Regions from separate parts of the Paenibacillus sp. FSL R5-0887 genome, predicted to be linked through region 1. Evidence: riboswitches for the same ligand, from Rfam matches in the RefSeq annotation. Region 1 holds a riboswitch; each other region holds the start of a gene.
What was found. A riboswitch is a leader RNA that binds a small molecule or an ion and turns the genes downstream of it on or off. The one in region 1 is predicted to bind cobalamin.
Positions count from the first base shown of each region.

Region 1 (10,903 bases):
TTTGCAGATCTTCTGCGAGCACCGCTAAATACTGAGCTGAAGCTGACATTTCCTCCATTGCGGATAGTTGCTCCTGACTCGCTGCACTTGTGTCCTGAACACCTTCTGCACCTTTGCTAGATATAACGTTGACCTGTTCCATAGCTGCTGCCACACCTTGTGATTCCATGGCTACATGAGCAACCGCTTCTCTAATCTCCGCTGTCTGTAAGGTAGCTTCTTTAATGGAAGTCTGAATCTCATGAAAAGCTTGAGATACCAGATGACTTTGAACTACGCCATTGGTGACTAGCTCAGTACCCAAAGCCATGGATTCTACTGCGCTTTCGGTTTGCTTTTGGATATGTGTAATAATATCTGTAACCCGCAAAGAACTATTTCTAGTTGCTTCCGCCAGATTACGAATTTCTCCAGCAACTACAGCAAATCCCCGTCCATGCTCACCAGCCCGTGCTGCTTCTATAGAAGCATTGAGCGCAAGCAGATTCGTCTGTGTAGCAATACCGTTAATCGTTGTAATAATTGTATTAATCTCTTGTGACAATGTCCCTAGATTAGAAACAATCTCCTGACTCTGAGTTACACTGAGGTCAATTTCCTTCATCTGCACAATGATTTGGTCTACAGCCTCTACTCCACGATCCGATGAACCGGAAACTACTCCCATAAGATCCGACATTTCATAGCTGCTGCCCTCTACGGCTGCAATATCATTGGTCATTGCTTTTATTGAACGTGTTGTACTGTTAATGCTCTCTGTCTGCTCATCAAATCCCGCAGCAATCTCTCCAGAAGATACAGCGATCATTTGTGAAGCCAATGAGGTCTGCTCAGCACTAGCGCTCATCTCTTCCGATGAAGCTGACAGCAGTTCTGCACTCTCTGCAATCCCTTGCATCATCTTCCGCAAGCCCTGCAGCATATTGTTAAATGAACTGTTAATTTGGCCGATCTCATCCTTAGCGGTGTAAGTTGCTACCACAGTCAAATCTCCATCTTCTGCCCGCTTCATTAGTCCTTGCAGTTCTTTAAGGGGTTTTGTTATCAGTCGAATAATTGCAATACTAATTACGAAACAAATCACCCAGGCGAACGTAATCATTATGGTATTGTTTACCCGCATGCTTTTAGCGGTTGCCATGGAATCTGAATTGTGTTCATCAGCATCTTTAAGCAAAGAATCACTAATTCCTTTAAGTAGGTTGATCATTTTTTCACGGGATTCGTTAAATTCGCCTGAAAATACTTTATAGGCCTCTTGATTATGATTACTATCAGCAATCTTTATAATGTTATCCCGCTGTGCACGATAATCTGGCAAAAAGGATTCATACTCTTTGATTTTACTTACAATAGCAGGATCATTATACTGAATCGCTTTCACCTTGTTCATAAGTTCATTATTATCCTGAACCTTCACTTGGATACTCTCAGAAAGTTCTTTGTTTTTGCTGGCATTTACGCTAATCAAACGCTCCAAAAGATAGGATTCAATAGCCCGATTATTCGTACGCATCTGCCCTACGTAAGAAACAGGCAATAAATTTTCATTATATGTCTCATTTGTTTTTTCGGCCATTTGGGTCATCGTAATGATGCCTATGCCACCTACAACATTAACCATGATTACAGCGAATACCAAAAGCAACCCTATTTTGTATTTCACTTTCAAATTTTTCATCTACACTCCGCCTTCACATTATCTTATGATCTATCTATTTTTATCGGTCGGAAGGGCTAAGAGTTTGATGATTTTTTAAATATTGTGTCGAATAAAAGTATATATTGTCATAAAACGACTTTCCTCAAATATAAAAAGGACGGGCACCCGATCCGCTATTACTCCGAATCCCTGTGCCCGCCTCCTCAAACTTCCTCTTCCTTATTCTCCAGAGGTATAGTACCAGTACAAAGTATCACCGTTCTGCAAAATATAACTGTCTGCACTGATGCTTGGATCCGCATCCCGGTTCGTTTTATACTTCCATCCGCTGCTTGGACCTCCATCAAATTCAGCCAACCCGTCAATAGATTTCACGTAGATGCTTCCAGCATTGCCGGATGATACTACCTTAGTCCCTAATTGACTGACTAGTAAGCTATAAGCCGTTTCGCCCTCTTTTAGAGCTACTGTTGTACTGGCTAGGATGGTTCCTTTCCGGCTATCTCCAATCACTGAGAGGGTAGCGGTAGCTTTTGCTGGAGCAATAACAGACGATCCGACAGTCAGAGACTGAGTATAACGCGCTACGCTCGGTACGCTGTCTTTAGTATAACCGGTAACAGTCAGTGTATAGCTATTTGCCGGGAGACCCCCATCAACAACAGCTACACCTTGTTCATTCGTGATTACCTTCTTATCACCAATCGAAACCTGCACACCTGCAGCCGGTGAGATAACCGGATCAGAAGTGAAGCTTTCCTGATTCCACACCCACTTTTTCTGTGAAACCTTTACAGTAAAAGCTTCATTAGCTTTTGGCTGTGATGGGGAAAGCACCACAGAATCTACAACCTGTGTATTTTCTCCTGCATAATAGACAAGCACACGATCGGATTCCTGTAGTTCGAACGCATCCATACCCACACTTGGATATATCCACTCCCCGCCGCGTGATACCACGAAGCTCCACCATCCGTCGTAAGTACCTTGCGAAACTCCATGGATACCTGATACAAAGTTGCCATAAGACGATTTGGTGATATCTACTTTAAAATCATCGGTAGACCCTAGTTGTTGCAACGCTTCAAGGGCATTGGAGGCTTTTAAAGTCCCCTCACTAATCAACCCTTCCGGGCCTTCAACGGTAAGCGAAGCTGTTACATTCTTAGAAATCACCTTTAGAGCTTTTGTATATTTAGCAATCGTTGGGGCTTTACCTTCACGGTAGCCAGTTACAGTCAGTGTATAGTCACCTGCGGGCATATTTCCTGAGAATACGGCCTCACCTTTAGCATTCGTCGTTACCTTGTGAGCTCCAATTTGGACCTGAACACCCGCAGCTTTTGCAGTTACAGGAGAGGAAGTATTCGTAGCAGCGTCCCATTTCCACGTCTTACTAGTTACAGTGACGGTAAAAGAATTGCCCTCTTTAAGATTTGCTTTGGAAAGCGTAACGGAATCCACAAGCTTAGTGTCGTCTCCGGCATAATAAACCAGTACCTGATCTGAATCTTTAAGTACAAAATCACTCATGCCTACATCGGGATTAATCCATTTTCCGTCACGCGATACAACATACATCCATCCGTCATAACCACCAAAGCTTCCAGCAGCAATACTTCCGATGCCAGTCACATAACTGCCCGAAGGATTCGTGATCGGCAAGTTCGTTTGAAGCGCCAGCTTCTCTAACGCTCCAAGTGCGTTGCCAGCATAGGCGTACCCTTGTGCCAACGTGGCCTGTGGTCCCTCAATCGTTACTGGAGCGTAGATGAGTGAGCTCTGAATGGAGGATTTGGAAAAATCGTATAGCTTACTGTTGCTTCCTTTATACAGCAAATTATAGGCAACCAGCGCCTGAAGCCCTTGCTCTGTCGCCAGAACATTACTGCTTCCACCACGGCTATGGGTGAAGCTACCATCAGCTAGACGATAGCTAAGCAGGTTCTCCATTAGATCCACTTTGTTTTTGGTGTATTCTAATCCACTAGGATCAACTCCGAAGGATGTGAGTCCAAGGATTGCTTGTGCGCTACTTTCAGCACTGTCACCGTAACCCCCATGGCTATCTTGAGCTGCGGATAACCAGGCTACGGCTTGTAGCCCTGCTAAGTAGGCTTCGGGATTATTTTTATGTGCCGCCAGAGCCGTCAAGGTTATCGCTGTCATATCAGGCTCACTTGCGCCTGAGGTTAGTGCAAAGCCCCCATCTGGATTCTGTTTGGAGAGAATCTCCGTAAGGAGCTTATCCGCCGTCCATTTCGCGTCACTTGGGATATTATATTTACCAGAATCCAGCGCAAGTAAAGCATATACCGGATTATTAAGCGTCTGTTCACTGAGCTTGCTGTTATTATAAATTTTCTCAATCAGATTATAGCCAGGAGTCGTTCCGTTACCAGCAAAGCTAGTAGGATCTGCACCAATCGCTCTCACTGCGAGCACGATTCGAGCATAATCGGTTACATTGGCGAAATTTCCAGCTGCATCCTTTACTTTTTTCTCAAGCTCTGAATGGTAACTAGCTGGCAGCTTGTACCCTGCTTGCGCTAATCCAATGGCTTGCCAATCCGATTGCACGCCACCTTTCAAGAGATATTCTGCAGCCGCATAAGTCGCATCCGCAACATTAATCCGCTCCGCAGCAGTTGCCTCCAGACCGGCGCCAGCGCTCGCTTCTGCAAATATTTGTCCCGCCGGAGCAAGAGATGTTCCTAGAATTGAAATGACCATGAATAAGGCCAGCCCAAGTGCTACAAACTTGGAAGACATGATTTTCTTCATTGTTTAACCTCTTTCTGTATAAGAATGGGTACTGCCGGGAATAAGACGCATAACATAAAGACCGCCCCTTTGGAGGGCGGTCAGGGAAGATTACAAATTGAGGCTGCGGCGCTTGCTTCCTGCCAACAGTCCATCTGTATATGTTCCACATTCTTACCCCACGAAGAATAGAAACGCTCACGAAAAAGGCAGGTCTCCTGGCTAATGCTTCATCGCTGTTCTTCACCTTCCCACCCTACCTTCGGGGCAGTGGCTTATAGAAGAAACGCTCCGCACATACAGTGGCGGGACCGCGCCGGACTCTTGCACCGGACTTCCCTTTTAAGCAGACGACTAGATTGATAGAGTCTGCACCTTTTCCAGTATGTAGTATCTTATTTTGACATCCATAATCATATCTATTAATACATAGCATGTCTATAGAAAAGCTAAGTATGGGCAGCAAAAAAAATGAACAGCAATATACCACCTCCCGGTAGGTATTGCTGTTCAGAAAGCTTGTTATTCTGCTGTTCCTTCCGGACTTGCAGTCGGGGAGGGTTCAGCACTTGAATCAGAAGCTGGTGGAATATTAGGGTCGGGATCTACGATCAGTGTAAATCTTCCGGCTTTGATCATACTTTTCTCTAGAATTGTCACTCCAGGCTCCAATGTAACCTCAACCTGATAGGAAGGTTGTTCACCTTCAGTCACAGCTGTTGCGGAAGGCAACCCAGTGCTGTCCTCAGTATCAGAGGAAGGCGTAGGAGACGGAGATGCATCAGCTACAGCATTAGTAGCATCTGCACCTTCTGCTGTTCCTCCAGTAGTGCCAGCGGTATCTGACTCGTCAGCGGTGTTTCCCTCATCCGTCCCATCCGTTAACGGCACTGGACAAGTGCCATTCGTGGCAGCGACCTTAAAGCTTTTATCTATCTCTGTAGACGAAGACATTAAACTAATCTCAGTCGGTTGAAACTGCACACAGTCATCTGCACTTGCGAAGGTGAACACCAATATGCTGCTCCCCTTATCTCCTTCGACGCTCTGATCCTTCAAGTATACTGAAGCTGGAGGCAGCATATTGCCTGCACTCTGAACAGGGGTCGGCTCAGGGCTTGTCCCCGGCAGAGCCGTCTTCGTATCATCCGGACGCAGCATACTGAATACGATAATTGCAATAATCACCAGAATACCCGTAATGGAGCCGGAGATTAAGAGTCGAAATCGGCTGCGGCTGATCCAGCGCGCCAGCGGGGAAGCCAGTTGGGAACGGGCTTCATTGTACACATTTTGCAGAGCAGGCCGAGCTGCCGCGACATAGTTCTTTCGGAATTCCCGATTCTTGAACGCTTCACGATCACTGCTCAGGAAATACTTCAGAATCGCCTTACGGTAACCCGGTTGCAGCTTTTTATTCGAAACCGTAAATAAAGGATTGCCTTGCGACCAAGCAAAAAACCGATAGATGATTTCTTTGTCGGAACCGGCTTTACGCTTTAACAGCTCCAGAAGCGCATCGTAATCCAGCGGACCCCCTTCACGCTGAGTTGTGTAGTAAAAGGCTAGCGGAAGCCGTTCAAAGGGTTCCAGAACACGCGCCTCTTTTAGCAAACGACGACCCAGTAGCTGCACATCGTCTAGTTCCTGCGGAGACAATCCTGTAAAAATCTCCTCATTCGGCTTCTCTTCACCAAACCAGCGGTAAGCGGCACGCAGCGCATTCTCTTTCTGCTTGCTAATCCTATCCAGTGGCGGCTGCCAATCGACAACATTACCATACCGTAAAAAAACTACCTCCAGAAGCTCCTCCTGCGTCATATCAGAAAGCGATAAGCGGTTCAGTAAGAATCTATCTGCTGAAGCAGCAAGATCCTGCATTAGGGAGAGTGCTCTAGGAGCAACTCCCGTTCCTTTGCGGCGATCTTTTTCTGCCTTATCTACAATTTCATGAATTTCCGCCACAGAAGCCACCGGATCATGCTCCAGCTGGAGCTTTTCTAGCAAATAATCCTTCACAGCATTTTGAGCAAAAGACTGCTCTAACGCCACTGGCAGGAACCGCCCCCAATGGAGCACAAAGCTCAGAATATCCGCAGATCTGGACGCCGCAGCTAGTCTTGATTCCATATAAGGCTCAAGTAGCTGCTTACGGAAATAAGTTTCAGACATCACGCGCTGGAAGTAAGCTGCACTTAACTCATCATTACTCTCAATGATCCCGTAAGCAGCACTCAAAATATCCTTGCGGCCCGCTTCCACACTATGAAGCATCCCATTGATGAAATAATCCACGATTCTGACCCTGTAATTGTGATCCTTAAGTACAAAATACTCTTTAAAGCATTCCATAATCGCCGGATCTGGCACATTTCTTTGCCGAATCAGATCAAATTCCCGGTCAAACCGTTCTAAGAAAATATCATTCAAGCGGATTCTAGAATGAATTGCACCGTCTGGTTTAAGGTAAGAAAGCAAACCACTTAGCACCGCACTCTTGTTTTCCGTATATAAATGCTCGTTCCCTTGCTCAATCTCATAAAATATAGCCAGCTCATTATAGAAAGAAAGGGTTAGCTTGTGCTCAGGACTCTCTCCACGCAGAATCTGATCGGCGAAGCTAACGAAGTCGTTAATATCTCCTGGATTCAGCAGTAATAGCTTCCACACCAAATCAGCATAAGGCTGGCGGGTCTCGCCAAAATCGACATTCCCCATCCGTCCGGAAGCCAAATCAAAGGTATAATCCTTCTCAATACTGCGGTCACCGGGACGAAGTGAACCTTTTTCCACAAAGCTAAGATGTATATATTTACGGCTTTGCGGTTCATTCGCATAGGTAATCACGCCTAATCTACGGCGGAATTCATACGGCAGCACGCTATACAGAATTTCTGTAAGCTCCACCGCCCGCGCAGACAACTCGGTGATAGGTACGTTTAGAGCCACGTAGATTTTTTTCTTACCTGCTACAGAGAGCATCACCGCTTGCAATAATGCCTTGAATATCCCTTCATCAATCCCTAACAGACGTAAGCCTGCGATTGGATCCGGGCTGCGGTCTGTGCGAACAACTGGAATAGAGGGCAGCTCCGGCAAGGTTCCACCAAGCTCTCCAGTATAACGCTCTGCAAAATCAGCATGCAGCCAGTCTACATAGCTCTGCACAATTTCTTCGGAACGTGAAGCAGGAACTACATAGTTATGTGCAAAAAAAGCGCTTCGTTGGCCTGTGAAATCGGCCGCTTGATAACGACTAACCCCAATAACTGTATCCCCGTTCTCAGCATGAAATAGGTGCAGCGCACCAGGATATGCAGCCTCATCCTTCTCTCCACGTGCGGTTAACTCCGCAGGAGCATCGTAGAGGCAGAAGGGATGAAGGATTTTTTTCACAAAATTATTGTCTAGACTATCTGATTTAGCTACCGTATCGAAGCCTTCTGTGGAACGAAACACTCCGCGGCGTTCGCGGGTGTACATCTGTTGGGCGATTGTTGACCCTGAGAAAACATTCACGGGCCGTCGCTCCCCTCAATATACTTCAGCTTATGCAGCAGCCAAATAAAAGGCTCGTCTACACGAATCGGGCTTACTACACCCTCAATCTTTTGATTCACAGGGTTGCTGCCCAACGCAGATACTGCAAAATAACCCGTATTCGCGAAATAAACATCCATTGTATCTTTAAAGGGTCTGTCCACCTTACCAATAAATCTGCGAATTTCCCCGTCGATATTATGGAATTCGTCCATGTTTAATGTTTTGCGATGAACATAGTTATTGAACACATTGCTGTTGGACTTGATGTAATCGCCATCCTCATCCTTCAGTGAATGCAGCATATCACTTTTGGCAAGCACAACCGCTGTTGGAATGTCTGTTTTGCTCTTTTCCTGATAGGCAATAAAATCACCGAACATCGTCAGCACCACATCGCGCGGCTCGTCATATTGTGAGACCCATTCTCCCGGGCGGTCACCGATGTTAATATGAATTTTTTCACGGATAGAACGGATTTGCAACGGATCGACCATAAACAGAATACCCGCAGAGTTCTTGATATGCTGACCATGAAGTCCAAGATAATCCTGATCCACCATCCCCTCACCTGCTACATCAAAGAATACAAGTGTCAGTGGCGGTTTATTTTCATCCTTAAAGACAAATTGAAAGATAAAAGGCTCCTGCATTTTTTCCTTCTGTGTAGAAGCCAGCAGATCCCCACGCTCAAAAAGCGGTTCCTCATATAATGTACGGAACTTACGGCTAATCTCTGCATTAAGCGGCATACAAGCGGCATCAAAATGACCTGCTGTAGTATGCTGCAATGTGTGGATCAGCGAGGTCATATACACCGATTTCCCGACTTGGGATGCCCCGATAATCGAGATGATGTTACTCGGCACCTTCCCGGCAGTCACCGGCAGCTCATTATGGCAGGACGGGCAAAGCCGTCTGCGCGTAAGCACACCGTAACGATCCGTAAGCCCAGTTAACACATGATCCGTGTAATGATGATATTCTTCCGGAATATCCGCCGGGTTGATAATCGCTTCTATGTCATCTACCGTATCAAGCCCAAAGCGCTCACGGTATTTGTTCAAGGCGTCATCCTCACCCAATGCGTAATTTTCATCGTCCTCCCGGCTGTGCATAGCCCGAAAGACGACATCCTCCGGAGAGAACTTGGTGAAGCAATACGGACACACTATATCGTAAAAAAGCGGCCGCGGCTCCGGCTGATTCTTTTTCATAAAACGGCTAAAAAAAGACATCTACTCATCCTCCCAAAAGTTGTATCTACGTACTTGCTATGAACGCCACTGCTCATTACCCGCTTGTACGTGTAGACCGAGTCTCACTCCGGTACCAATTCGTAATAAAGCCCATATTTCTTGCCATCGGTGAAAAAGATGCGTACAAAATCATCCTTACCGATTTCAATCGGCGGAAGTACATTGCGTCCAGGAGCGAAATCCTGAACGAAGGGAAAGAGAATACCATCCTCTTTCCCTGCCGGATGCCCTCCACGTTTCTTGACATAACAGAGGACATCCCGTGCCACGGGCACTTCTGCCGTAATCGCCATATGTACGGTCTTTTGTTTTCCGAATAAGGCCTTTTTTTGTTGAATGGAATAATAGATCCGGGCTTTGCCTGCACTGACCATCACCCGGTTCACACCATCATTTTGCCTCACCAGGGCAGTCTCACCGTTCTCAGCAAGACGAGCAAATATCGTATAGGATATCAATCCGATCTCATCCAATCGATCACGATAACCATTGTTAGATTTGTATTCCTCACGAGTGTAGAGCTTCATCCCGATCGGCGGATCATCTCCGGTTCCCATGTCAGCCGCTTCTGCGGAGGTTTTGTGGATGTACACCGCCTGCACGCCGTCCGGCCAGCGCCATCTCAGCGTACAGAATCGGTCATCCACTTGGGATGTCACATCCGTTATTCCCGGAGCGGAAGCATTAACCTCGGCGTACCTCATTACTGTAAACCCCTTTCCGCTAGACTAGAATCCTTTGCTGTTCCGGCTTCTGCGCCGACCCGGAAAGTTATCCGATGCTGGTGCAGGCGCTGCGTTATTGTTTCTTCTATTTCGATAAATACGTCCTTCTCCTACCGGAATGACGCCTGTAAATAATGCAATAATAGCAGCTAATATAAGAACAGCCAGAAGACGAATAAGACTATCTGTAAAGGAGTCACCGCTAAGTCCAAATTCCAGAATCAGTCCTGCGAACAAGCCTGATATTACGCCGCCAATCCCAAAGCTTTTAGCCAAATGACGGTTATCAAACATAATTCCCAGACCTAATCCAAGCGCAGCTCCCATCAACATCAGTGACAAAATACGAACCGCAGCATAATAAGGACTGTCTGCCGTTGAATCACTGCGCTCAGTTAGCAGCGTCCGATCTCCCAGACGGTCATAGATCTGCTGGAACACATCGCCCAGTAGGGCTGAATCCTTGACATCATAATAGTGTCCGCCTGTCACTCTCGCAATATCCTGCAACAGCTGAGTGCCTGCTGGATCATTCAAGCCCAGACCAATGGTATTCACGGCAATGCCGCGCTCTACATAAGCCTGCAACTCTCTTGTGGTATCGAAATTACTCACTCCGTCAGACAACAAGATGACCATGGCTCCTTGGTCTTTTTTGCCGTCACTGTCAATCTCCTTGAGTGCCTCCGAGACCGCACCGCTAATATTCGTACCGCCTTCGGTTGGCTGCAGATTATCGATTGCAGTCAGCACCTTCTCACGATTCTCCGAATTTGAAAGTGGCGTTAAAGGTTGGACAACTACAGCTTCGTTGTTAAAGGTCACCACGGCTACCTTATTGTCAGTGTCCATTTTTGTAATTAACGCTTTTGCTGCGGAATACCGGCTATTATCGGGATCACTCTGTGTCATACTGCCTGAGTCATCGATAGCCATTACTACATTCTTAACTG
Region 1 is NZ_JBBOCE010000002.1:1,078,865-1,089,767, forward strand. Features, by position in the region: gene MKY14_RS22825 (methyl-accepting chemotaxis protein) at 1-1,681, opposite strand, end outside; gene MKY14_RS22830 (DUF4430 domain-containing protein) at 1,883-4,447, opposite strand; cobalamin riboswitch at 4,618-4,820, opposite strand; gene MKY14_RS22835 (GAP1-N2 domain-containing protein) at 4,949-7,945, opposite strand; gene MKY14_RS22840 (hypothetical protein) at 7,942-9,204, opposite strand; gene MKY14_RS22845 (beta-mannanase) at 9,288-9,929, opposite strand; gene MKY14_RS22850 (vWA domain-containing protein) at 9,954-10,903, opposite strand, start outside.

Region 2 (10,903 bases), 170 kb from region 1:
ACCTTCGATTGATTTTCTTCCGAAATAGCTACTGTGATTTCTTTGTTGCTATCTCCAGTGCTGATCGGAACGATATAATCATTAGCGTCATTTGGGATTTCAACTTTCGGGTTCTCCCCAGAAGGTAACGGAAGTTCTTTCGGACCCTCTGGTTGCCCAGGCCCCGGTTCTTCTGGTTGTTCCAGTTGCACATCATTCATATCAAAGAGACGGTTGCTATGGTTGATCAGACGATCATAGGACACAAGAGCATACGTACCTTGGTCCGTTGCCATATTGTCTACTTTGCCTGTGAGGATATGCTTAAATCCACCCTCAGGTGCAGCAAAGCTAAGTAATGCATCAATAAGCGAATTTCCACTTTTAACAAATCTAGCGTCCGTGTGCGGATCTACGCCTACACCAGTTAAGGCTACAATTACCTGCGAGATACTCTCGCTGCTAGTGCTTCCCCAGCTTGTAAATCCGCCTTGATTGTTTTGGTTATCGGACAGCCATTGGATGGCCCGATCCACGGCAGCTTTTACATCATCACGGGTTGCATAATAAGGTGCAAGAGCTTGCATCGCCATCGCAGTCATATCGACATCGGCTTTGGTTACGCCTAATGCCCAGCCGCCAGCTTCTGCTGTACCTTTTTTAACCTCTTTATCTAAAATATACTGAACTAGTTTTTCTCTTGTGGTCTGTTCTGTAACTCCATCAACTACAGGAATCTCATAGTTATGGCTATCTAACGCGATCAGAGCAAAAATCGGACCATTATTGCCTTGCTTTTGGATATATTGATAATCAGCGAGTGCTTTTCTCAGATCATATCCCGCAACATTTGTGATATCTTTTCCGATAGAGGTAAGTCCTAATATTGCTCTGGAATTCTCTGTGCTTTTATTGGCGTCGAGTTTTCCATCCTCTTTAATGGTTGATGCTATTTTCGTAGCTACATTGTTGTAATAAAGATCGTAATAACCGTTAGGTACTGTATAGTTCGCCCGTGCCAGAGAAAGGATCGACCATTCTCCGCTGCCTGTTCCAAACGTTGGATTCTTTACAGTATTTAAAATATAAGCAAGGTTTTTATCTAACTGTTGTTTGACGGCAACTGTAGTTTCCAGTTTGTAAGTAACCTGATAAGTTACATTTGTTTTGTTTCCAGCTCCGTCAAGAGCCGTTACAGTAATTGCATTACTGCCTGAATTCAGAGTAGCTTTGTACTCCCCATTTGCAGGTGATAAAGTAACTCCATTCAGCTTCACTTCTGGAGTAATGTCACTATATACATTGTCTGTGACAGCTACTTTGAAGCTTATTTCTTTATTGGATACTTCCTGTTTATCTTGTATGCCACTTACTGTAATAACAGGGGGTTCTATGTCTAATGCATTATTAAGACCGACAAGCGCATGATCTACACTTATTTGAGAGCTTGCCATGTTTTCGAGCACGGAATAGGCTTCATAAACTGCCGATTGCACTACTGGTCTGTCCAAAATAGTTTCTTTATTAGGGGCACTGTTAATCTCGGCGATTTCCGCAGTTAAAGCATCCTTATTGGCAAGTTGAACTGGGATTTCCCCCCAGCCGCCAAGATCAGAACCATAGCCATAAGTGGTGAACTGAGTTCGAATGATGTCACCGTCTTGAGGCTTATAATCGGTCATCCCAAACGGAGGAAACACATTATTTACTGCATACATCCAACCCGACATGGAGGTGTAGTCAAACTGACTTAACCACTCTGAGTCTGCTTTAGTGCCGACTGTATTCCCATCGGCTGAAATCATATCTAAAATATATTGTGGAATATTGACTTCGCTTCTGCCACTATCTTTAACTTCTGATAAATAAAAACCACTATCTATATTTCCTAAATATCTATAATTCCCATCACCTAGCGCACGTGTTATTAAAGATGCGCCATTATCGCCTTCATAAATCGGAACTTTAATAGGTTCCTTAATATACCCTTGGCCTAAGGTGAATTTCTCCACGGATACAGATACATACCCTTTAAGGGTAGAGCTTGCTCCATCTGCTTGAGCCGGGATTACACTTGTAGAGAATGTCGTAATAAATACAGCTACAATAAGTAACCACGCTAAAAACTTATTTTTCTTCATTTTTCCATAACCCTTCCCTTCATACCTATGATAAAAAACAGAATAAACTTTCTCATAACCACAAAAAAACCACTCAACATAAACGTCAAGAGGTTAAGATAGTGAACCACAATAATAGCTGGCAAACACTATTCAAGCACCTCTCTATCGATCGTAGAGTTTGATGGTGTAACAGAAAAAGGCAGATATTCTGGCTCAAGTATCATCACCCTTGCTGCCTTCCCAGTTTCCCAGTGGCATTTTGCAAGGACTCCTCTTTCACAGCGGCGGGACCGCGCGGGATTCACACCCGCTTTCCATTTAACCAATCTATGATTGTACTTCCGCAACATTCATAGTTGGCACCTATTTCTAATTTTAAATTTTCATGCTTCATCATATCTAATATATATGCTTTTGTCATGTTATATTTCTTTTTTGTATAACGGGCAGCTAGAGATAATCCTATTGAATAACCAATTTCTACGAGTAGGGTTATTCAAATAATTTCTTTATCCAACTGTGGGGTAAATTAATTTAAATCACTAATTCTTATATGAATTTACCACAAATTAGTAAGGTACTCGCTAAGTGTATTCTATGTTAGGGTATATTCAGAAAGCGTTTACAAAATAAAACTGGAGGTGTTTGTGTTCATCTAACCACCGAGTACAGCGTCAAAGCCAGGTCCAAGCATCCTAAATTTATCTCACAAAGGAGAATTCAATGACTACGCGAATCCAGAAATCCTTCTTATCATTGACACTTGTCACCGCTCTTCTGCTCTCTCTGTTCTCATCCATGGCCGCAGCTGCAACTAAGGACGAGCAACAAGCTAAGGCAGCGCCAAAGAGTAAGATCCAATCCTATGTAGACGAAATGCAGCCCGGATGGAACCTTGGCAATACTTTAGATGCTACAGGTGAGGATGAAACCTCCTGGGGCAATCCACGTGTGACCCAAGATCTTATTAAAAAGATCGCCGCTCAAGGCTATAAAAGCATTCGGATTCCTGTGACCTGGGATACTCACATGGGTGCGGCACCAGACTATACCCTAGAAAAGGCCTACCTCGACCGTGTGGAAGAAGTTGTCGGCTGGGCACTGGACGCCAAGCTTTATGTCATGATTAATGTCCATCATGATTCCTGGCTATGGGTAAGCCATATGGAAGAAAAACACGATGAAACGCTGGCGCGTTATGATGCAGCCTGGACTCAAATTGCCGATCGCTTCAAGGACAAATCCGATAAGCTGATGTTCGAGAGCATAAATGAGCCTCGGTTCACCGATGGTGGAAGCACAGACGAAGCAAAAATGGAGCAAATGCTTACTGAACTTAATAACTCTTTCTATCAAATCGTGCGGAAATCCGGTGGGAAAAACGACCTCCGCCCACTTGTATTACCTTCATTAGAGTCTTCACCTACGCAAACAAGAATGGATCATCTCTATAAGACGATTACGGCTCTGAACGATCCAAATATTATTGCGACCGTTCACTTCTATGGCTTCTGGCCTTTTAGTGTGAACATTGCCGGCTACACCACGTTTGAAAAAGATACAAAAAACGATATCACTCAAACTTTTGATAACGTTTACAATACATTTGTAGCTAAAGGCATCCCTGTCATCGTCGGCGAATTTGGTTTATTAGGTTTCGATAAAGACACGGGTGTGATTGAACAGGGCGAGAAGCTTAAATTCTTTGAGTATCTGACTTATTATTTGAAAGAAAAGAAAATGACTTCCATGCTCTGGGATAACGGGCAGCATTTCAACCGTAAAACTTATAAGTGGTCTGATCCTGAACTCCACAATGTATTAATGTCTGGTCTGAAGGAGCGTTCCTCCAGCACCGAAAGCGATTTGGTCTACCTAAAAAAAGGTGCACAAATCAAAGATACCAAGGTTAAGCTAAACCTGAACGGCAATAAGCTAACCACCATTAGTGCCAACGGAAAGTATCTGACCAAAGGTAAAGATTACACCTTAAATGGTGAGGAGCTTACCCTCAAAGCCAGCCAACTCAAAAAGCTCACAGCTTCCCAAAAATACGGTGAAAATGCCGTGCTGACTCTGAAATTCAACAAGGGTGTTGCGTGGAGACTTAAGGTCATTGTGTATGACACAGCTAAATTAAGCGATGCAAAAGGCACGACTGAATCCTTTGCCATTCCGACCACCTTTAATGGTAACCAGCTTGCCACAATGGAAGCTGTGTATACCGCTGGTGGCAATGCAGGTCCGCAGGACTGGACTCCATTTAAGGAATTCGGCAATACCTTCTCACCTTCTTATAACACTAAAGAAATCAAGCTGCTTCCCGCGTTCTTTAAAGATGTTAAAGACGGCGAGGTTATCCTGAAGTTCCACTTCTGGAATGGGGATATTATCACCTACAAGATCACGAAGAGCGGAACAAACGTTGTAGGAAAGTCCTCTTAAGCATCGGTCCTGTTAACAACACAAATAGGGGTGTCCCTTCAGGGAACATCCCTATTTGTATTCTACCTATCACATATAAACCTCATCATACGAAATTATCATCAATCGATAAATTAAATATACGCCAAGATAGGCTCCGGTAATAAGAAACATTGGATTCAAAAATATCGCATGGATCGAGGTCATAAACACAGCGCGATCTCTTAATATCTCGTAAATCGCCAAGGCGGAAATATTTCCAAAGATAATCGCACTTAAGACCGAAACAACATTAAAAACCATACGCCACTTTATCGATTTCCCCTGTAACATCAGCATAACAATGGGAACAAGAATACTACCAAGTACGATTAGAAATTTCATCCAGCTCACCTCGGTAAATTTTTAATCGTCCAATTCCACACTTTCGATTTGTCCATCTGCATTTACCGTCCACTCGATTTCAACGCCATTATTCAATCCGAGCTTGTCTTCATCTTCAATGACTATATGATCAGGAATCGTTAAGGTTTGCTCTTTACCGCCCTCCACTTGAACGGTAACCTGTTTACCCTTAACCGCAGTGATCCTTCCGTCATATTCAATCTGCTGCAAAACAATCTTTTGATTCGGATCTGTAATGGTGACCCGCTTGCCTCCGTCAGTTAGCAGCTCAACCTTTTTATGATAGTTATCTTTTAACGAAACCTCCTTGATAACTCTCTGAACGCTAACCCCCTCTGGAAGTTTCCCAGTATTTGAGCCGGGTGACGCAGATGTTAGAGGTTGTTCTGTTGCGTTATTCGTAGGTACAGGTGTAGTAGCTTCTGCAGAAGGTGCTGCGGTTTCTACTTGAGCTGTTGGAGTAGGCACTTGAGTCTCATCCGCTGCTTTAGTGCATCCACTTAGCAATACCGTACATGCACAAATACAACAAAGAATTGTAGCCCTGGTAAAACGTTGTGTTGTTCCTTTATTCGATATCATCTTTTACCCCCGCATTTTAATGTATTTTTTTCTCTATAGTGGACATAGTTTTACCTCTTATCTTCCTTTTATTCACCAGAATATGGCCATCTGAAAGCAACAGTTAGATAACAATTCATGAATATGTCAAAAAACCGCCCTGATTTAGATCAGTGGCGGTCTCCATGAAATGATGAGATAAATTAGATCCTATTAATTTACAATATGTGTGCCAGCCTGTTGGCTCATCGCAGCTTTCATATTTTCCGGATTGGTAATGATAACTCTGCGTCCCTCTTTTTTCAAAAAGCCAAGACTTGCTTCAATTTTAGGCTGCATACTGCCAGCAGGAAAATGACCCTGCTCCGCATATACCAACATTTCTGCCGCTGTAACTTCTTCAAGAGCCTTCTGCTCAGGCGTACCGAAATTCACACATACCTGAGGAACTCCTGTTGTAATGATAAGAGATTCTGCATCGATCTGTTCGGCCAGCAGACTTGTAGCAAAGTCTTTGTCAATGACTGCATCGATACCTTCGTAGGTATTATTTTCGGTTTTGATCACAGGAATCCCGCCTCCGCCAACAGCGATTACCACATAACCCGTCTCAATGAGTGATTTAATGACGTCTTTTTCAACGATATCAATCGGCTTAGGCGATGGAACAACACGGCGGTAACCTCGTCCTGAATCCTCAATGATGACCCAATCTGGCTTGGCACGCTTCATCTCCTCTGCTTGCTCAAGCGTGAAGAAGGAGCCCACTGGTTTCGAGGGAGACTGAAAATTCGGATCATTTTTGCTAACCTCGACCTGAGTAATGACTGTGGCAACCTTTTTGTCTAATCTGCGATGAATGAATTCATTTGTTAAGGCCTGCTGAATTAAATAGCCTATGCCCCCTTGCGTGCCCGCCACGCAATTGACCAGCGGAGTAACATCCATTCCAGTGACTTCCGAAGCCACCTCGCTTCGTCTCAGCTCGAATCCAACCTGTGGACCGTTGCCGTGAGTAACCACCACATCGTTGCCTGCTTGCACCAGATCAGCGATATTGACAGCAATTTCACGTACTGCTTCAGATTGATCCTCTATAGAATCGCGGCCATTGTCTTTCACCAATGAATTACCGCCAATGGCTACAACTATAAATTTACTCATTCCATTCCTCCTGACGGATCAGTTGATCCTCATTTATTAGCGTTTAAGGGCCAGCTGAAATTGTTCCTTCGCGGAGTGAAAATCCGGATTGGCAGGATTATAGCTGATAGCAATATCTATTTCTTGAATCGCCGTTTCATGATCACCAAGTAAACCAAGTGACTGTGCCTTATGATGATGATATAAAGGATTGCTCGGATCGTTAGCAATTGCGTTCTCAATCGCCTCAACTGCCTCTTGATGCCGGCCAAGTGATCTCAAGCTGTTCGCCTTATGAAACGAGAAATCATACCGTTCAGGCTGCTGTTCCAGAAGCTGATCCATAACTTTAACCGCTTCCTCATGCCTGCCCAACTCTCTTAAATAATTGGATTTATGATAGCGGAAGAAGCTTTCGCCAGGATCGCGTTCTATCACTTTGTCATACTCTGCTAACGCTTGCTCGGATCGCTTCATCATTCGGTAGGCATTTGCGGTATAGAAATAGAAATCAAGGTCATCCGGTTCGATAGTAAGTGCCTGTTGATAGGCTGCCAAAGCTTCCTCATATCTCCCGAGTTCCCCTAAGAAGTATCCTTTATAGTAATAGAAGTCTGAATTATTACTGTCCTCTTGCATTGCATGTTCCATAACCAAACTTGCTTTCCGGAAATCCTCTGCCCGAGCTAGCTCTTGAGCGCTTTGAATACTTGGATGAATCGTTAGCTTTTCTTTATTGAGAATACGGATGACCCTCTCCTGACCCAGCTCTTCTGCATGCTGCAACGATGATTTGCCGTCACGATCCGGCAATTGAACATCCGCTCCAGCATCCACCAACAACTGAATAATATCAGAGTATAAACGGCCACCATTCCCGAGAATTACTGCCTCCAACAAGGCAGACCATCCCAGATTGTTCATATGGTTAACTGCAACACCTGCTTCCAGGCATTTCTGAACAGTTCTTAGATACCCCTTCTCGCTGGAGGGGAGCAGTGTAGTTCCCCCAAAACGATTTACACTGGTTGTATCCGCACCTGCGGCAAGAGTTAAAGACAGAATCTCATGAAATCCATTGGCACCGGCACACAGGTAGGGTGATAACATAGTGATATCTCTTGCATTCACGTCACTGCCTGCTTCAATCAGCTTTTGAGCGAGAGGAATATGATTTTTTTGCGTTGCCGCCATCAGCGCAGTACGACCACTGGCATCCTTATGATGAACATCGGCACCACGAGCTAAAAGCTGTTCTACGGCAGCTAAATCCCCGCGATCCGCTGCTTGAATTAAATCTTCTGACAGAGTTTGATTAGTCATGGCTCTAGCTCTCCTATTTCTTTTTATCAATTATTTATTCGGATTGCAGCTTGTTCGCTGGGTCACGAAGGTCTGAAAAATGCTTATAAACAAATAATCCTGCAACCATCAAATAGGCGTATACGAACGGCATAAGTGAAGCTTGAGCAAATCCAACAGTCGGCGCGTGAATGATCCCAAATAAAGATAGGCCAGACGCGATTACAGCAAAGACAGCAGCCCGCAGTGGTTTATTCAGGATAGAGAAAATAGTGATGGAGCCCCAAATCAAGCTGCTAAGCGGTGCACCATTTCCTAAATGCATCAGCCCGTTGTAATAAACCCCTTTACTTAATAAGAGATCAATCCCCACCTTAGAAGCCGAAGTTTCAGCCGCATTAAAAATGTTGTTCGCAAGCGTTAAAGCCCAGTTAGCAATCCATGGGAACAAGGTGATAAAGATAACGGGCACTTCATTTTTAGGTGTCTCTCGAACCACCTGATTCGCCGTAACGACCCCGACATAGACCAGAATCGGAACAATCGCCACAACAGGTATGATAGACAACAGCAGTGCCCCTATGCCAAAGAGACAAATAATTAACATGGAGAAACCAGAAGCTATGGTATAACCAAGTCCAGCCCCAATAGATTTCCAGCCTGCATGACCAATGTACACAGTTACCGGGAACGGATTACCTGTAAAAGCACCAATACTTGAAGCAACCCCGTTCGTTAGCATAACGTTACGAGTGTTATAAGGATCTCCCGCAGCATGTGCGCTCTCAATATTTTCAAGGTCAAAAATATAATTCGCCAGTCCCAATGGAATTGCAGAAGCCAGGTATGGCAAGGCATGCGGAATCCCTTGAATTAAGCTGGTAATATGCACCTCAGGTGGATTAAACCCAAGTGTTGAAAGAGCCGTTGTGATCGCTTCTGGATTTTGCAAACCGAATATCCAAGCCAGCGCGGTTCCAGCAATCAGCAGCAGGAATCCTGTAGGAATTTTTTTGAATATCGGCGATTTGCCAAACCAGTTAATAAAGATGATCACAAGTACAACAAAAGCAACCACTGGTGTTTCGAAGGATTGCAGCATCGGGTTCATGGCCAGCAATAACAATCCAAGTCCAGATAAACAAGATAAAAGCACAGTTCTTGGAATAACCTTACGCAGCACATCTCCCAGAAATGAGCCGACAATAAGGATCAAAGCTTCGAACAGACACCATACGAGACCAATTTGCAGCGCAAATGATGCATCATTGGTTTCTCTAAATACGGGAATTAACACTAGAAAAGTTACCGTAAAAATCGATGGAGCACTAGGTCCTGAAGGTAATGCGGTTATATCCGTTCGGCCTGTTTTTTTGGCTAGCTGATATCCAAACCAGCCATAAGCAATACTTGCGATAAAAATCGCGAGTCCAAACGCAGGAACGACTCTGCCGTAAACCATACCTTCCGGAAATCCTACTACAAAAATTAACAATGAAATCATCGTAAGCAGATTGGTTAAATTGTTAGCAAGCAGCCCGAAAAACGCGGCCCAATCTCCCTTTTTCCAGAACATCTTCATAAATACTTGATCCATAATAAATCCCCCCCTAGATCGTTAGCGCTTACATACCAATGGCTTATGAAGCCCTCAGGCCCTTGAATAGGCCTGAAGGGCGGGTGGTTCTATGAATGCATGCTCTGGCTAAAAGCGAGAATGGCTTGCTCGAAACACTCGATTGGAGGATGAGTGATTCCGGCTCCAATCATTCCGATGCCTGGATCCTTATGGGCAATAGCCGTGTTGATCACTGGCATAATGCTGGTTTGACCCACTTTACGAATATCGATTCCAGTAGGAATTCCGCGGAAGTTCAACAAAGGAATCGTCACATTTGGATTCTCCGTCGTAGTAATTTCCTTCATTTTCACAGAATAGTTCATGGCATCATCTACGGTTCCCCCAACTAATGCTACAATCGCCGGCGCGGTTGCCATGGCGAAGCCACCTATACCATACGTTTCGGTAATCGCACTGTCACCGATATCGAGTCCCGAATCTTCCGGCTTATACCCTGCAAACATCGGTCCGACAACCTTTTGCGCAGGGCCGGTAAACCAGGTATTGCCTGGCATTCCACTGACACGAATACCGAATTCCACGCCATTGCGAGCCATCGTTGTTACGATGGTGCTATGCTCGATGCCATGGGCAGCATCAAGCGCACATTTACAAAGAGCCATCCAGGTTGGTCCGGAGAAATAATCACTCATTGCCACAAAATCGAACACTTCGATTTTCTGCTCATTGGTAAAATCCGTTCTAAGGATAAGCGGCGTTAATGCCTGAATCAAAAGAGTCGTTCCAGCGTTGTTGCGGTTATGGCATTCATCTCCCATATGGAGCGCCTGTGATAACATGAGCCGCAGATCAATGCCGTTCTCAGAGAACTTCATCGCCTCACGCAGCATCGGTCCAAGCACATCCCTCATCCAGATCAAACGGACAACGACCGTTTCATCGTTTGCACCCATCCGCAAGATTTTCGACAGTTGCTCACTAAGGTTCGTATAAGCGATGTTGCCATACGTTTTATTCTCTACAATGTGCATGAACATAGAGGCTGAGGTTACCCCTGCCATGGAACCCACACAATTATGCTCGTGACAAGGGGAGAACGTAATCTCACCTGATGCCGCTAGTTCGGCAGCTTCATCCAGATCCTTCGCCAAGCCCTCAAAGACCAAAGCGCCGGTAACTGCACCTTTCATGGGACCACTCATCTTATCCCAGGTAATCGGAGGTCCTGCATGTAATATCGTAGTCTTAGTCATCCCTGGTACGACGTTGATCGCTTGATCAAAACCAACCAATACCGGTTGTGAATTCACGATTCGCTCTACAGCCAGCTTATTGGCAGCCTCAATCTTTGCAGCAATCCCCTCTTGCTCTAACGCATCCAGTG
Region 2 is NZ_JBBOCE010000002.1:1,249,118-1,260,020, forward strand. Features, by position in the region: gene MKY14_RS23495 (S-layer homology domain-containing protein) at 1-2,120, opposite strand, end outside; cobalamin riboswitch at 2,284-2,484, opposite strand; gene MKY14_RS23500 (cellulase family glycosylhydrolase) at 2,826-4,547, shown strand; gene MKY14_RS23505 (transposase) at 4,617-4,910, opposite strand; gene MKY14_RS23510 (hypothetical protein) at 4,932-5,513, opposite strand; gene arcC (carbamate kinase) at 5,706-6,656, opposite strand; gene MKY14_RS23520 (tetratricopeptide repeat protein) at 6,693-7,958, opposite strand; gene MKY14_RS23525 (hypothetical protein) at 7,993-9,534, opposite strand; gene MKY14_RS23530 (YlbE family protein) at 9,624-10,903, opposite strand, start outside.
Region 2: linked by a shared signal. The riboswitch ahead of MKY14_RS23495 (S-layer homology domain-containing protein) and the one ahead of MKY14_RS22830 (DUF4430 domain-containing protein) in region 1 are both predicted to bind cobalamin.

Region 3 (10,903 bases), 530 kb from region 1:
TGTGTCTTCAGGGACATATCTCCTGTGCAGACAGACATGATCCGATAGGGAAGTTCCAAGAGCTGTAGAATATGCTCTGCATTCGCAAGAATCTCCTGCAGCATGCCCTCTGATACGCCCTCATCATTCCGACATAAGATAACTTGTTCAATTTTTGAGAATTGATGAACACGGTACAGGCCACGCACGTCTCGTCCCGCCGATCCTACCTCACGTCGGAAGCAGGCCGACATTCCGGCGAGTCGCATTGGCGATTCCAGTTCGACAATCTCATCGCTATACAGCGAGACAAGCGACACCTCCGATGTGCCTACCAGCCAGCGATTGTCTCCGTTTAGCTCATAGGTCTGATCCATCCCGCCGGGGAAGAAGCCCGTACGTTCCAGCGCTTCCGGACGGACAATCACGGGAACATCCATCACCGTGAACCCGCGGGCAGTTAGTACATCAATGGCCAGCCGCTGTACAGCGAGATGTAACAACAACCCTGCACCCTTCAGCACATAGCTGCGTGGGCCGCCTGCTTTGACGCCACGGGGGATATCGATGATATTGTGGAGCTCGCCTAGCTCTACATGATCACGCGGTTTAAAGCCGAATTCCGGCAACGTTCCGGTTCGTCGCAGTTCTACATTATCTTTATCATCATGGCCAATCGGTGTATCCTGAGATACAGGGTTTGGTGCGAGCAGCATGAGTTCTCCACAGCGCCGGTCTGCCTCAGTTAGTTCTGCCTCATAGAGATTCAGGCGGTTGTTCAGTTCTCTTACTTGTTCTTTAACTGCTTCTCCTGCCACGCTGTCACCCTGTCGTAAAAGTCGTTCAACCTCTTTGGTCAGCCCGTTACGCTGGGCTCTCAACTGTTCCGTATCTTGGCGCAATTCGCGCCGTTTCTCATCCCATTCCAGCAGTTCATCCAGTGGGAAGTCGACTCTTTTCCAAGCCGTAATGTTTCTTACAAGTTCCTGATTGTCTTTGATCCAGTTCATATCCAGCATACCGTTTCGCTCCTTTTTGGTTAAAAAAACGCAAAAAACGCCCTCATCCATGGGACGAGGAGCGTCAGCTCGCGGTGCCACCCAGGTTGATCGAATCTCCTTAACTGCAGGAACAATCCGACCCTCTTTGGTCTTCGCGGTAACGGGCGAAACCCGGTGAACTTAGGGAGTTGTTGTAGACTCCGGTCGCAGACGCCTCACGGTTGGATGCCGATCATTGGCCTGATTGTTGGATTTAATATTGTTGCTTAGTATAACGTAAGAGCGGAGGGAGCGCAAGTGGTTATGGTTTGACAAAAATATCAATTCTACGTTAGGATTAGTATTAATTTAAAGTAATTTTGTCGGGATAATAAATAAAGCAGTGTGAGCTGCTTAAGTGGGATGGAAGAGGTGGAGAAGTGGCTAAAATTGTTGTGATTAATGGAACGCCTTCCCTGGTATCGCGTATCAATGCAGCTATAGAATATGCGGAGGCCAGCTTAACCAATCAGGGCTTCGAGGTTGAGCGTATTAACGTAGCAGAGCTACCAGCGGAGGATTTGATTCACACTAAGTTTGAAAGTGAGTCTATCGTCAAAGCCAATGGCCTTGTAGCGGAAGCTGATGCGGTAATTGTGGTTAGCCCGGTTTATAAAGCTTCTTATACAGGCGTGTTGAAGACCTTTTTAGATCTGGTTCCACAAAAGGGATTGGCCGGAAAAGTTGTACTCCCGCTGTTCATGGGCGGCAGTCTTGCACATCTGCTCACAATTGATTACGCATTGAAACCTGTGTTGTCTGTACTGGGCGCGCGTTACATTCTTGGCGGCGTCTATGCCGTGGATTCTCAAGTGGTTCGTAATGATCACGGAGTGGTAGAGCTTGCTGAGGAGCTGAAGCTGCGCCTGAACGATGCATTAGATGAGCTTGCAGAAGAAACTACACATCGTGTGGAACGCAAGGCATAAGACTAAGTAGCATGCCTTCTGTGCTTAGTGCTAATAACAAACGTATAAGCGTCTCTTTCATCCCTGATACCAGGGGAGAGGGGCGCTTTTTGCATTATATAAGCTATAGCAAAAAGGCCATCTCACTAAGAAAGTAGAAAATGGCCTCTTTTTTATATAGGGATCGTTATATATCCGGTCTTACAAATCGTCGAATCCGTTATCGTCGCCAACCTTACCATAGTTGCGGGACTTAGCTTCGAAGAAGTCAGTTTTGGTAGCATTAAGCGCATCATCGGAGAAGGGTTTGATCCAAGGCATACAGTTAACGTCAACACCTTGATAAGCTTTTTCCATACCCATCAAAGTCAGACGCTTGTTCGCTGTATATTTGATGTAGTCGCTAAGCTCGTTAAGATCAATACCACGCACGTTAGTAAGTGTGTAATAAGCCCAGTTGGTTTCGAGCTCTACCGCGCGGTCGATGGTACGGTATACGTAATCCATGTTTTCTTTGGTGTTCAGCTCAGGGAAGTCTACAAGCAGCTGCTTAAATACTTCTGCGAAGAAGTAGCAGTGCTGATTCTCGTCACGTTGAATATAAGAGATCATTTGGCTAGTTGCCATCATCTTCTGGTCACGGGCCAGATTGTAGAAGAAGGCGAAAGTACTGTAGAAGAAAATCCCTTCCAAGATGAGATCTGCTACCAGCGCATGGAAAAAGGTCTGTCTCGTAGGGTTATCACGGAACTCTTGATAAATATCAGAGATAAACTGATTACGTTCCAGCAGGACAGGGTCTTTTTTCCAATATTCAAAAATTTCCTTCTGCTCACTCTCCGACACGATAGAGGAAAGAACATAGGAATAGGATTGGTTATGCACCACTTCTTGCTGCCCGATAATAGCGGAGATAGCTTCCAAAGAGGAATCGGTGAAATAACGCTTCACGTCGCTCACGAACATCGTCTGCATCGAATCCAGCACAGCGAGAAGGGAGATATTAATCTTAAATACGCGTTGTTCCTCGGCATCCAGCATCGGGAATTGTTGCGCATCCTTGGACATTGGAATTTCATCCGCGATCCAGTGATTAAGCAGCAGTACCTTATACAGCTTGTACATATGAGGCATGCGAATATCATTCCAGTTCAGAATACCTGAGCATTCACCGTCGATAATGCGTGTGGATTGGTTAGGTGCTTCAGTATTAAAAATCTTTTGTAATTGCATTTCTTATCCCTCCATTTTTTGCGTGGGTAATCTTTCTTGGTGTCTTGTTCATAGAAAGACGGTGATGGAGTAACGGAGAGGAAGTTTGGAGCTGTAGGAGCGTCAGCGTTCGCCCGAAAGCTTTCCGTAGGAAAGCTCGCATCGAAAGCATATGCTGTCATCGGATGTCATCCGCTAATAGCGGTAAAGATCAAGACCTCTGATGACAACAGCGGCCGGAAGCCCAAACATTCCTCGCAGTTACGAAATTCATCATCGTTTTTCTATTTAGGGCACTAAGATAATTAGCTAGCGCAAGATTCACACTCTTCTATAGTCAAAGCACGGCTACGCACATAATAAGTTGATTTCAAGCCGCCCTTCCAGGCATTCAGATGCAGTTCCAGGAACTCGGTAGCCTTGATGTCAGGACGGACATACAGGTTGAAGCTTTGGCCTTGATCGACGTGACGCTGGCGAGCAGAAGCCATGCGGATCGACCAGTTTTGGTCAATCGTAAATGCTGTCTTATAGTACCAGATCGTTTTGTCGGACAGATCCGGTGCTGGGTTAGCAATCTTATAAGTTGTTTTTTCTTCATAGGAAAGCAGTTCATACAGCGGATCAATGCTGGCGGTGGAGCCGGCAATAATCGATGTAGATCCATTCGGCGCAATGGCGAACATCCAAGCGTTACGTACGCCGTCCTTAGCTACTTCTTCTTGCAGCTCGCGCCATTGCTCAGTCGTTACATATTTACCTTCTTGCTCACCGCTAACATAACCGCGGGAAGTGAAGTATGCGCCAGTCTCCCAATCGGATCCAGCAAATTTCGGATAACGGCCTTTTTCACGGGCAAGCTCCATGCTCGAACGAACCAACAGGTAGTTGATATGTTCATATAAATGATTGTTATATTCTACGGCTTCCTCGGATTCCCAACGAATGCCCTTGAGTGCCAATAGGTGATGCAGGCCGAATGTGCCGAGACCTACTGCGCGGTACTGGCTGTTCGTGTATTGTGCCTGCAGAACTTCAATATTATTAATGTCGATTACGTTATCAAGCATACGAACTTGGATCGGAACAAGTCTTTCTAATACGCCAGCTGGAATCGCCCGTGCTAAGTGAATCGAATTCAGATTGCAGACTACGAAGTCGCCAGGGATTTTGGAAATAACGATCCGGGTCTGGCCATCTTTAGTTACTAATTCTTCTTGCTCAATAACTGTTGCAGACTGATTCTGCATAATTTCTGTACACAGGTTGGAGGAGAAAACCATACCTTGATGACGGTTTGGGTTAGTCCGGTTCACGGTATCGCGGTAGAACATGTACGGTGTACCTGTTTCTAGCTGTGATTTCATAATCCGTTTCATGATGTCGATCGCAGGAACAGTGATCCGGGATAATTCCAGGTTCGCTGTAGCTTCAGCATATTTTTCACGGAAAGTACCTTTGCCAAGCTCTTCATCGTAGAAATCTTCCAATCCTAGTGGACGGCCATTTTTATCTGTCCAGCCCATGACCTTTTTCACCTCATGAGGGCAGAAGAGGTTCCAATGGCTGCGCGATTCTACAGCTTCCATGAACAGGTCAGGCAGGGAGACGCCATGGAACACGTCATGTGCACGCATGCGCTCGTCACCGTTGTTCAGCTTAAGATCGAGGAAAGCGAGAATATCTTTATGGAATACATCAAGATAAACAGCTACAGCACCTTTACGTGTGCCCAACTGGTCTACACTGACTGCTGTATTGTTCAACTGGCGAATCCAAGGGATTACACCGGAGCTTGTGTTCTTGTGGCCACGGATATCCGAACCACGTGCCCGTACTTTTCCGAGGTAAACGCCGATGCCGCCGCCCATTTTGCTAAGACGTGCTACGTCTGTATTGGAGTCAAAGATACCCTCTAGGGAATCGTCTACAGTATCAATAAAACAGCTGGATAGTTGTCCAGCGACCTTTTTGCCGGCATTGGACATTGTAGGTGTAGCAGCAGTCATATAGATGTTGCTCATAGCCCAATAAGCTTCTTTTACAAGCTCAAGACGTTTTTCAGCTGGCTCACGGTGCATCAGGTACATAGCAATAATCATATAACGTTCTTGTGGAAGCTCCATTACACGGCCGTCAAAATCATGCGCCAAATAACGGTCGGATAGCGTAAGCAGACCGATATAGTCAAACAAAAGGTCGCGTGTATAATCGATACACCCGCCTAGTTCGATAATTTGTTCTTTGGTGTAATGACTTAGAAGTTCTTCGCGATAGATTCCTTTTTTCACGAGATCCGTAATTAGTGGATACAATTCACCGTAAGGCTCTTCTGGATAAGCTTTGTAGCGGCGATGAACGGCAGCTTTTTTATAAAGGGTAGTCAGAAGGGCGCGGGCAGCTGCGAACTTCCAGTTAGGCTCTTCTTTTGTTACAAGCTCTAGAGCGCTCATGGTGAAGGCGTTGCTGATTTCTTCTCCGCTTACCGAGTCACGACGCAGTTTGGAATTCACTCCACGCAGCAAAGTTTCTTTATTTAGTTGATCGAGACCTTCCAGAATACGGTCAGCGTAGACGGAGAGACGGTTCTCATCAAAAGCCAGTTGGCGATTATCCGGTTTTACTACGAATTGCGGCATGGTTAGTTCATCCCTTCTTATTTCAAATTAATTTTCAATATCAAAAATTGATATATTATAGCGCAGCAGGCTGCCACAGAAAGACCTCCGAGCCGTTCATGCTGGCCGGAATGTCGATAATGCGTTGGTTGGAGCTTCCCCGGTAGAGAAGCGTAGTATCTTTCAGTTCTTCTACAAATCTTCCATCTATTAACACCTGACACTGTTTAAGTAGATTCCACTCCGGCGTACCGGGAAGGGCTGTAAGTTCTTCGTACGTATAACCACTGTAAATCCAGATTGAGAACCCTGGCAGTACAGTGCGAAGCTCATGAATGAACCCCAGCAACTCTTCTGCTGAGAAAAAAGGATCGCCGCCTGCCAGTGTCAGACCATCCAGCAAAGGGTTAGCGGCGATTTCTGCAATGATTTCATGTTGTCGTTCTAAGGTGAAGACTTCTCCATATTTAAAGTTCCATGTCTCGGGATTAAAACATCCCGGGCAACGATGGCGGCAGCCGCTGAGAAAGAGGACGGCCCGCATGCCCTCTCCCTCGTTAATCGACTCCGGATAGTAACCGCAAATATTCATAGATGCTTAACGCGATCCCGAACTTCAGCTTGTTTGGCGGCATTAAAGCGGGTCTGATAGTCGCCGGTTAAATAACCTGTAACTCTGCGCAAACGGCGGATGTGCACATCATTCTCATTTGCGTTGCAGGAAGGACAGTTTGTCCCAATTACGCCTTCGTATCCACAGCTGGAGCAGCGGTCAATCGGATGGTTAATGCTGAAATAACTGACCTGTTGTTCGAGCGCATATTTAATGATTTTGATAAAAGCCGATGGGTTGTTGCGGGCATTGCCGTTTAATTCGACATAAGAAATAGCCCCGGCATTGCAGTATTCATGGAAAGGAGCTTCCAAGCTGATCTTCTGAGCAGCACCCAGATCGAAGTATACAGGGATGTGAAAAGAGTTCGTATAATATTCACGGTCGGTTACGCCCGGAATGGAACCCAGTACCTTGCGGTCAACTTTGGTGAATTTACCGGACAAACCTTCTGCTGGAGTAGCGAACAGGGTGATGTTAAGATCCAGTTCCTCACTTTTCCGATCGCAATAGTCCCGCATATGACGCACGATAGCCAGCGCCTTGGCATGAACTTCCATATCCTCGCCATGGTGTTTGCCGTACATAGCTTTCATACATTCCGCCATACCGATGAAGCCAAGAGACAGACTGCCATGCTTCAGCAGATCGCCTACAGTGTCATCGGGTGCAAGATGTTCGCCGCCTTCCCAAACGCCTTCTCGCATCATGAAATCGGAAGCTTTAGCTTTTTGTGCGGTTTGGATGTGGAAGCGATGGAGAAGTCCTTCCAGCGCAATATCCATATAATGATTTAGATCTTCATAGAAGCCAGCTTCGTCTGCGACGGTACGTCTGCCTGTTACTGTGCCGTGTGCCAGACCTAGCCGAACCAGATTTAGTGTATTAAAGGAAAGGTTGCCCTTCCCAGAGCAATGATTACGCCCAAAACGGTCACCGAGCACTCGGGTTCGGCAGCCCATTGTAGCGAACTCCGTATCAGGATCACTTGAATCATAATACTGCAAGTTGAGCGGAGCGTCCAGATTAGCGAAGTTTGGATATAGTCTGCGCGCAGAACATTCAGCTGCTTTTAGGAACAGTTCATAGTTAGGATCGCCTTGCTGTTGATTGATTCCTTGCTTGCATTTGAAGATTTGAATCGGGAACACTGGTGTTTCTCCGCTGCCAAGTCCGTTCATAGTTGCGGTTAGCAGAGAACTGATCACAAGCTGACCTTCTGGTGAAGTACAAGTACCGTAGTTGATGCTGGTAAACGGTATTTGTCCACCGGATCGGCTGGACATGGTATTCAGATTATGTACCATACTTTCAGCCGCTTGCAGGGTTTCGATTTCGGTTTCCTTTAGTGCAAAACGGAACGCTCTTGGATATGACTCCGCCAGATCGGTCCGGCTCATCGTAATCTCGCCCAAAGATTCGTCAGCTTGTCCTTCTTCAAAATAATCCAGACCCTTGCGGAACAGCTTGGCGAAGGATTTGGTTACATAAGGTGCCAGATCGTAATCGAGTTTATTGGCGGATACACCACCATATTGAGCATTTTGCTGGGATTGGAAAATAATCGCTACCAGAGACATAGCTGTCATTATTGAGTTCGGAGGACGAACGCTGCCGTTGCCGGTATTGAAACCTTCACGGAGAAGTTTATCAAACGGGATAAAAATACAGTTCGTCGTTCCAATCGCGTATTGATCCAGATCATGCACATAGACGACATTGTCATCAATAGCCTGCACTAGCTGTGGCGGCATCGTAAAATTGCGGGCGTACCATTTTGAATATTCACTGCCGAACTTGCTCATTTTACCGGAGAAACTCTCTCCATTCAAATTGGCATTCTCGCGCAATAGGTCCATATCCCGACTGTCGATAATATCCCGGCCTAAATCAATGAGCTCTTCTAAAAGAACTTCCCGTGCATTTTCTACTCCATTAAATTGTCTCTCCAACAACGTCATTGTACAGCTCTCCTCTCAGTATAAAAGAAAAACATCTATCATCAAATCCATATATCCATAAGAAGTTGGACTGCTATAAGCAGTCGTATATTTGTTCAGATTACATAAAAAAAAGCATCCCCTACCCGAGGATGGCAGAAAATGCCCGATGCGTTATGTAAATATCCACACGGATATTTGCAGAGGTCTCTACGTAGATGACCGCATGCGGACACCATCCCTGTTCCTCGCAGGCATCAATAGTTGGTGTCGTCGAAACAGGTAGGTCTCCTGGCTTCCGTGGGATCTCTCGGCGCCTTCCCAAGGGTGTTCCTAACCCTCAGTGGCATTTGCCGGGAGATGTGGATTCTCAAGCTTCCCAGAAGCTTAAGAAGGCCATCCGGTTACAGTGGCGGGACCGCAGCGGATTCTCACCGCGCTTCCCTATTAAGCTCTAAATCCGGTTAAGGATCAAAGCGCCTGTCTCCACTATATTTTGTTGTCGTTAGATAAAAATAACCCAAGATGTTGTGTTTGTAAACAGTTTTTTAGAAAACCCGCGCGGGGAGCGGGTTCTTCAAAAGTACTCCACAAATGATCCACAGGCTGTCCATAAGTAATCCACAATTGATCCACAGGGAGATGCGAAATGATTCATAAATTGTCCGAAAAGATGCCACAAAGAGTCCATAAATATAGTGCAGATGACCCTAGAATTTGCTCATGAGAAAATACTCTTAGCCCAAAGTCATATTTTGGAGTAATCAGAAGAAATAGAAGAGATAAGGGAGGATAATCTTGCTTAGTTTGTGACAGAGCGGTGGAATTGTTACAATGGAAGGAGACAGCTACTATAAAATTTCGAGGAGGTATTCTCATGCCTATCGCTGAAGTTACAGTTATTCCAATTGGAACAGGCAGTACCAGTCTTAGCAGCTATGTTGCGGATATGCAGCGGGTGCTGAAGACAGTAGAAGGGATTACTTATGAACTTACGTCTATGGGTACGATCATCGAAGGGCCTCTGCAACGCATTTTTGCCGCGGTAGAAGCTTTGCATGAGTCTCCTTTTGCCGCAGGTGCAGAACGTGTCTCTACTTCACTTAAAATAGACGACCGCCGCGATAAACCCTCTACTAGCCGTGGAAAGTTAGAGTCTGTGGAGCGTAAGCTACAGGTGGATTAGCAGTTTAGGAGGGCGGAAAACAGGGAGAAATAGGCTTGCGTTTCTGGCTGAAAGTTGTATAATATTTTTTGTTTGACAGAAAAACAGCGTTAAGCTGGTGTAGCTCAGGGGTAGAGCAACGCACTCGTAATGCGTAGGCCGGGGGTTCAATTCCCTTCACCCGCATATCTAAGAATGGCGCAATGGCGCGGTTTTCCGGGATTCCGGGACCGTGCCATTTTTCGTTAAATCCCCCTGACTTCTTCCATTCTTCTACCCTTTATCCGAGTAAAGTGGGTGTCTCGTCAATTTTCTCCACTTCTTTTCGGGTTCCTAGAATAGAATCTCCGATACATCGGGGCACCGCTTCCTGCAGATTGGGGAGAACATGTGAATAAGTATCCAGAGTGATATTTATTGATGAATGGCCTAATCTTTCCTGAAGTCGAATATGATGGACAGCCCCTGCTGTTCCCTGTTCTTCTGGAGAAACGTATCAAGGAAGATAAGACATTGCGCGAAATCGCTAATGAAAACGGTATGACTAGTGGTCACTGTCGAGCAGATGGAAGGTGTGGCGCAAGCTGACAGCAATCAGAATGAAGAATGGTGGAGGAGGAGCAGCATAAGCTGCTTTTCTCTTGCGGGGGCAGATCGGTTAGATGGTAATTACTATAAAAATAAAAAAGACACCACAAGGTGTCTTAGTACAGATACTTTTCGCTCGAATTTCACGAGCTCGTCAGTGAACTGAGTTCATAAGCAAGACTGGCTACGGCTAACAGATGAAGAGATAAAGTAATATCAATGTTAAAATGTGCTGTAATATTAATTTTCATAGATAACCACGCTCCTAAAGTATAAATACACATAAAGAAAACTTTATAAAGCGCTTGGCCTGCCATCATCAGTGCCAGGTAGCCATCCTGTACAGACGCCTTAGCGTTTCGACAATAACATTATACTTAATATTTTGTGTTTTGCCAAAAAAAGCCCCCCTATTCTTGGTTGGGGTGGCGGTTCTGTGTGGTTTCTCAGCGCTTTGGAATCATGATGGTCATTGAGGCTCCACGCACGCGGCTGCAGAATGATCAAATGGAAGTTACGTTTCGGTATTCATATCTGCTGCATGCTCTGAAATTGATTATCCAAAATAACGGGCAGCAAGTTCAGAAGGTTAACGGATTTTTTATTGATACAGGTTGAATTTAATGTTTGATACTGTTGTTATGCTAACGGGAAAGGATAGTTTAATAAAGGAGTTACTTAAGATTGGAATAATGAGCAATGTGACAATTATGTCATTCTGAATTGAATATTGTTAGGTTAATCGATGGGGAAGTTTACTTGTCTCCCTTATACTGGAAATTAAATGATTTTATTTCCGAAAGGGGACAATGCACTAATGACTGATGTAATTAAAGCAAT
Region 3 is NZ_JBBOCE010000002.1:1,605,735-1,616,637, reverse strand. Features, by position in the region: gene serS (serine--tRNA ligase) at 1-998, opposite strand, end outside; gene ssuE (NADPH-dependent FMN reductase) at 1,400-1,948, shown strand; gene MKY14_RS25050 (ribonucleotide-diphosphate reductase subunit beta) at 2,129-3,160, opposite strand; gene MKY14_RS25045 (ribonucleoside-diphosphate reductase subunit alpha) at 3,445-5,778, opposite strand; gene nrdG (anaerobic ribonucleoside-triphosphate reductase activating protein) at 5,834-6,349, opposite strand; gene MKY14_RS25035 (anaerobic ribonucleoside triphosphate reductase) at 6,346-8,331, opposite strand; cobalamin riboswitch at 8,575-8,809, opposite strand; gene MKY14_RS25030 (MTH1187 family thiamine-binding protein) at 9,188-9,496, shown strand; tRNA gene MKY14_RS25025 (tRNA-Thr) at 9,590-9,661, shown strand; gene MKY14_RS25020 (hypothetical protein) at 9,896-10,063, shown strand; gene MKY14_RS25015 (hypothetical protein) at 10,502-10,681, shown strand; gene MKY14_RS25010 (undecaprenyl-diphosphate phosphatase) at 10,881-10,903, shown strand, end outside.
Region 3: linked by a shared signal. The riboswitch ahead of MKY14_RS25035 (anaerobic ribonucleoside triphosphate reductase) and the one ahead of MKY14_RS22830 (DUF4430 domain-containing protein) in region 1 are both predicted to bind cobalamin.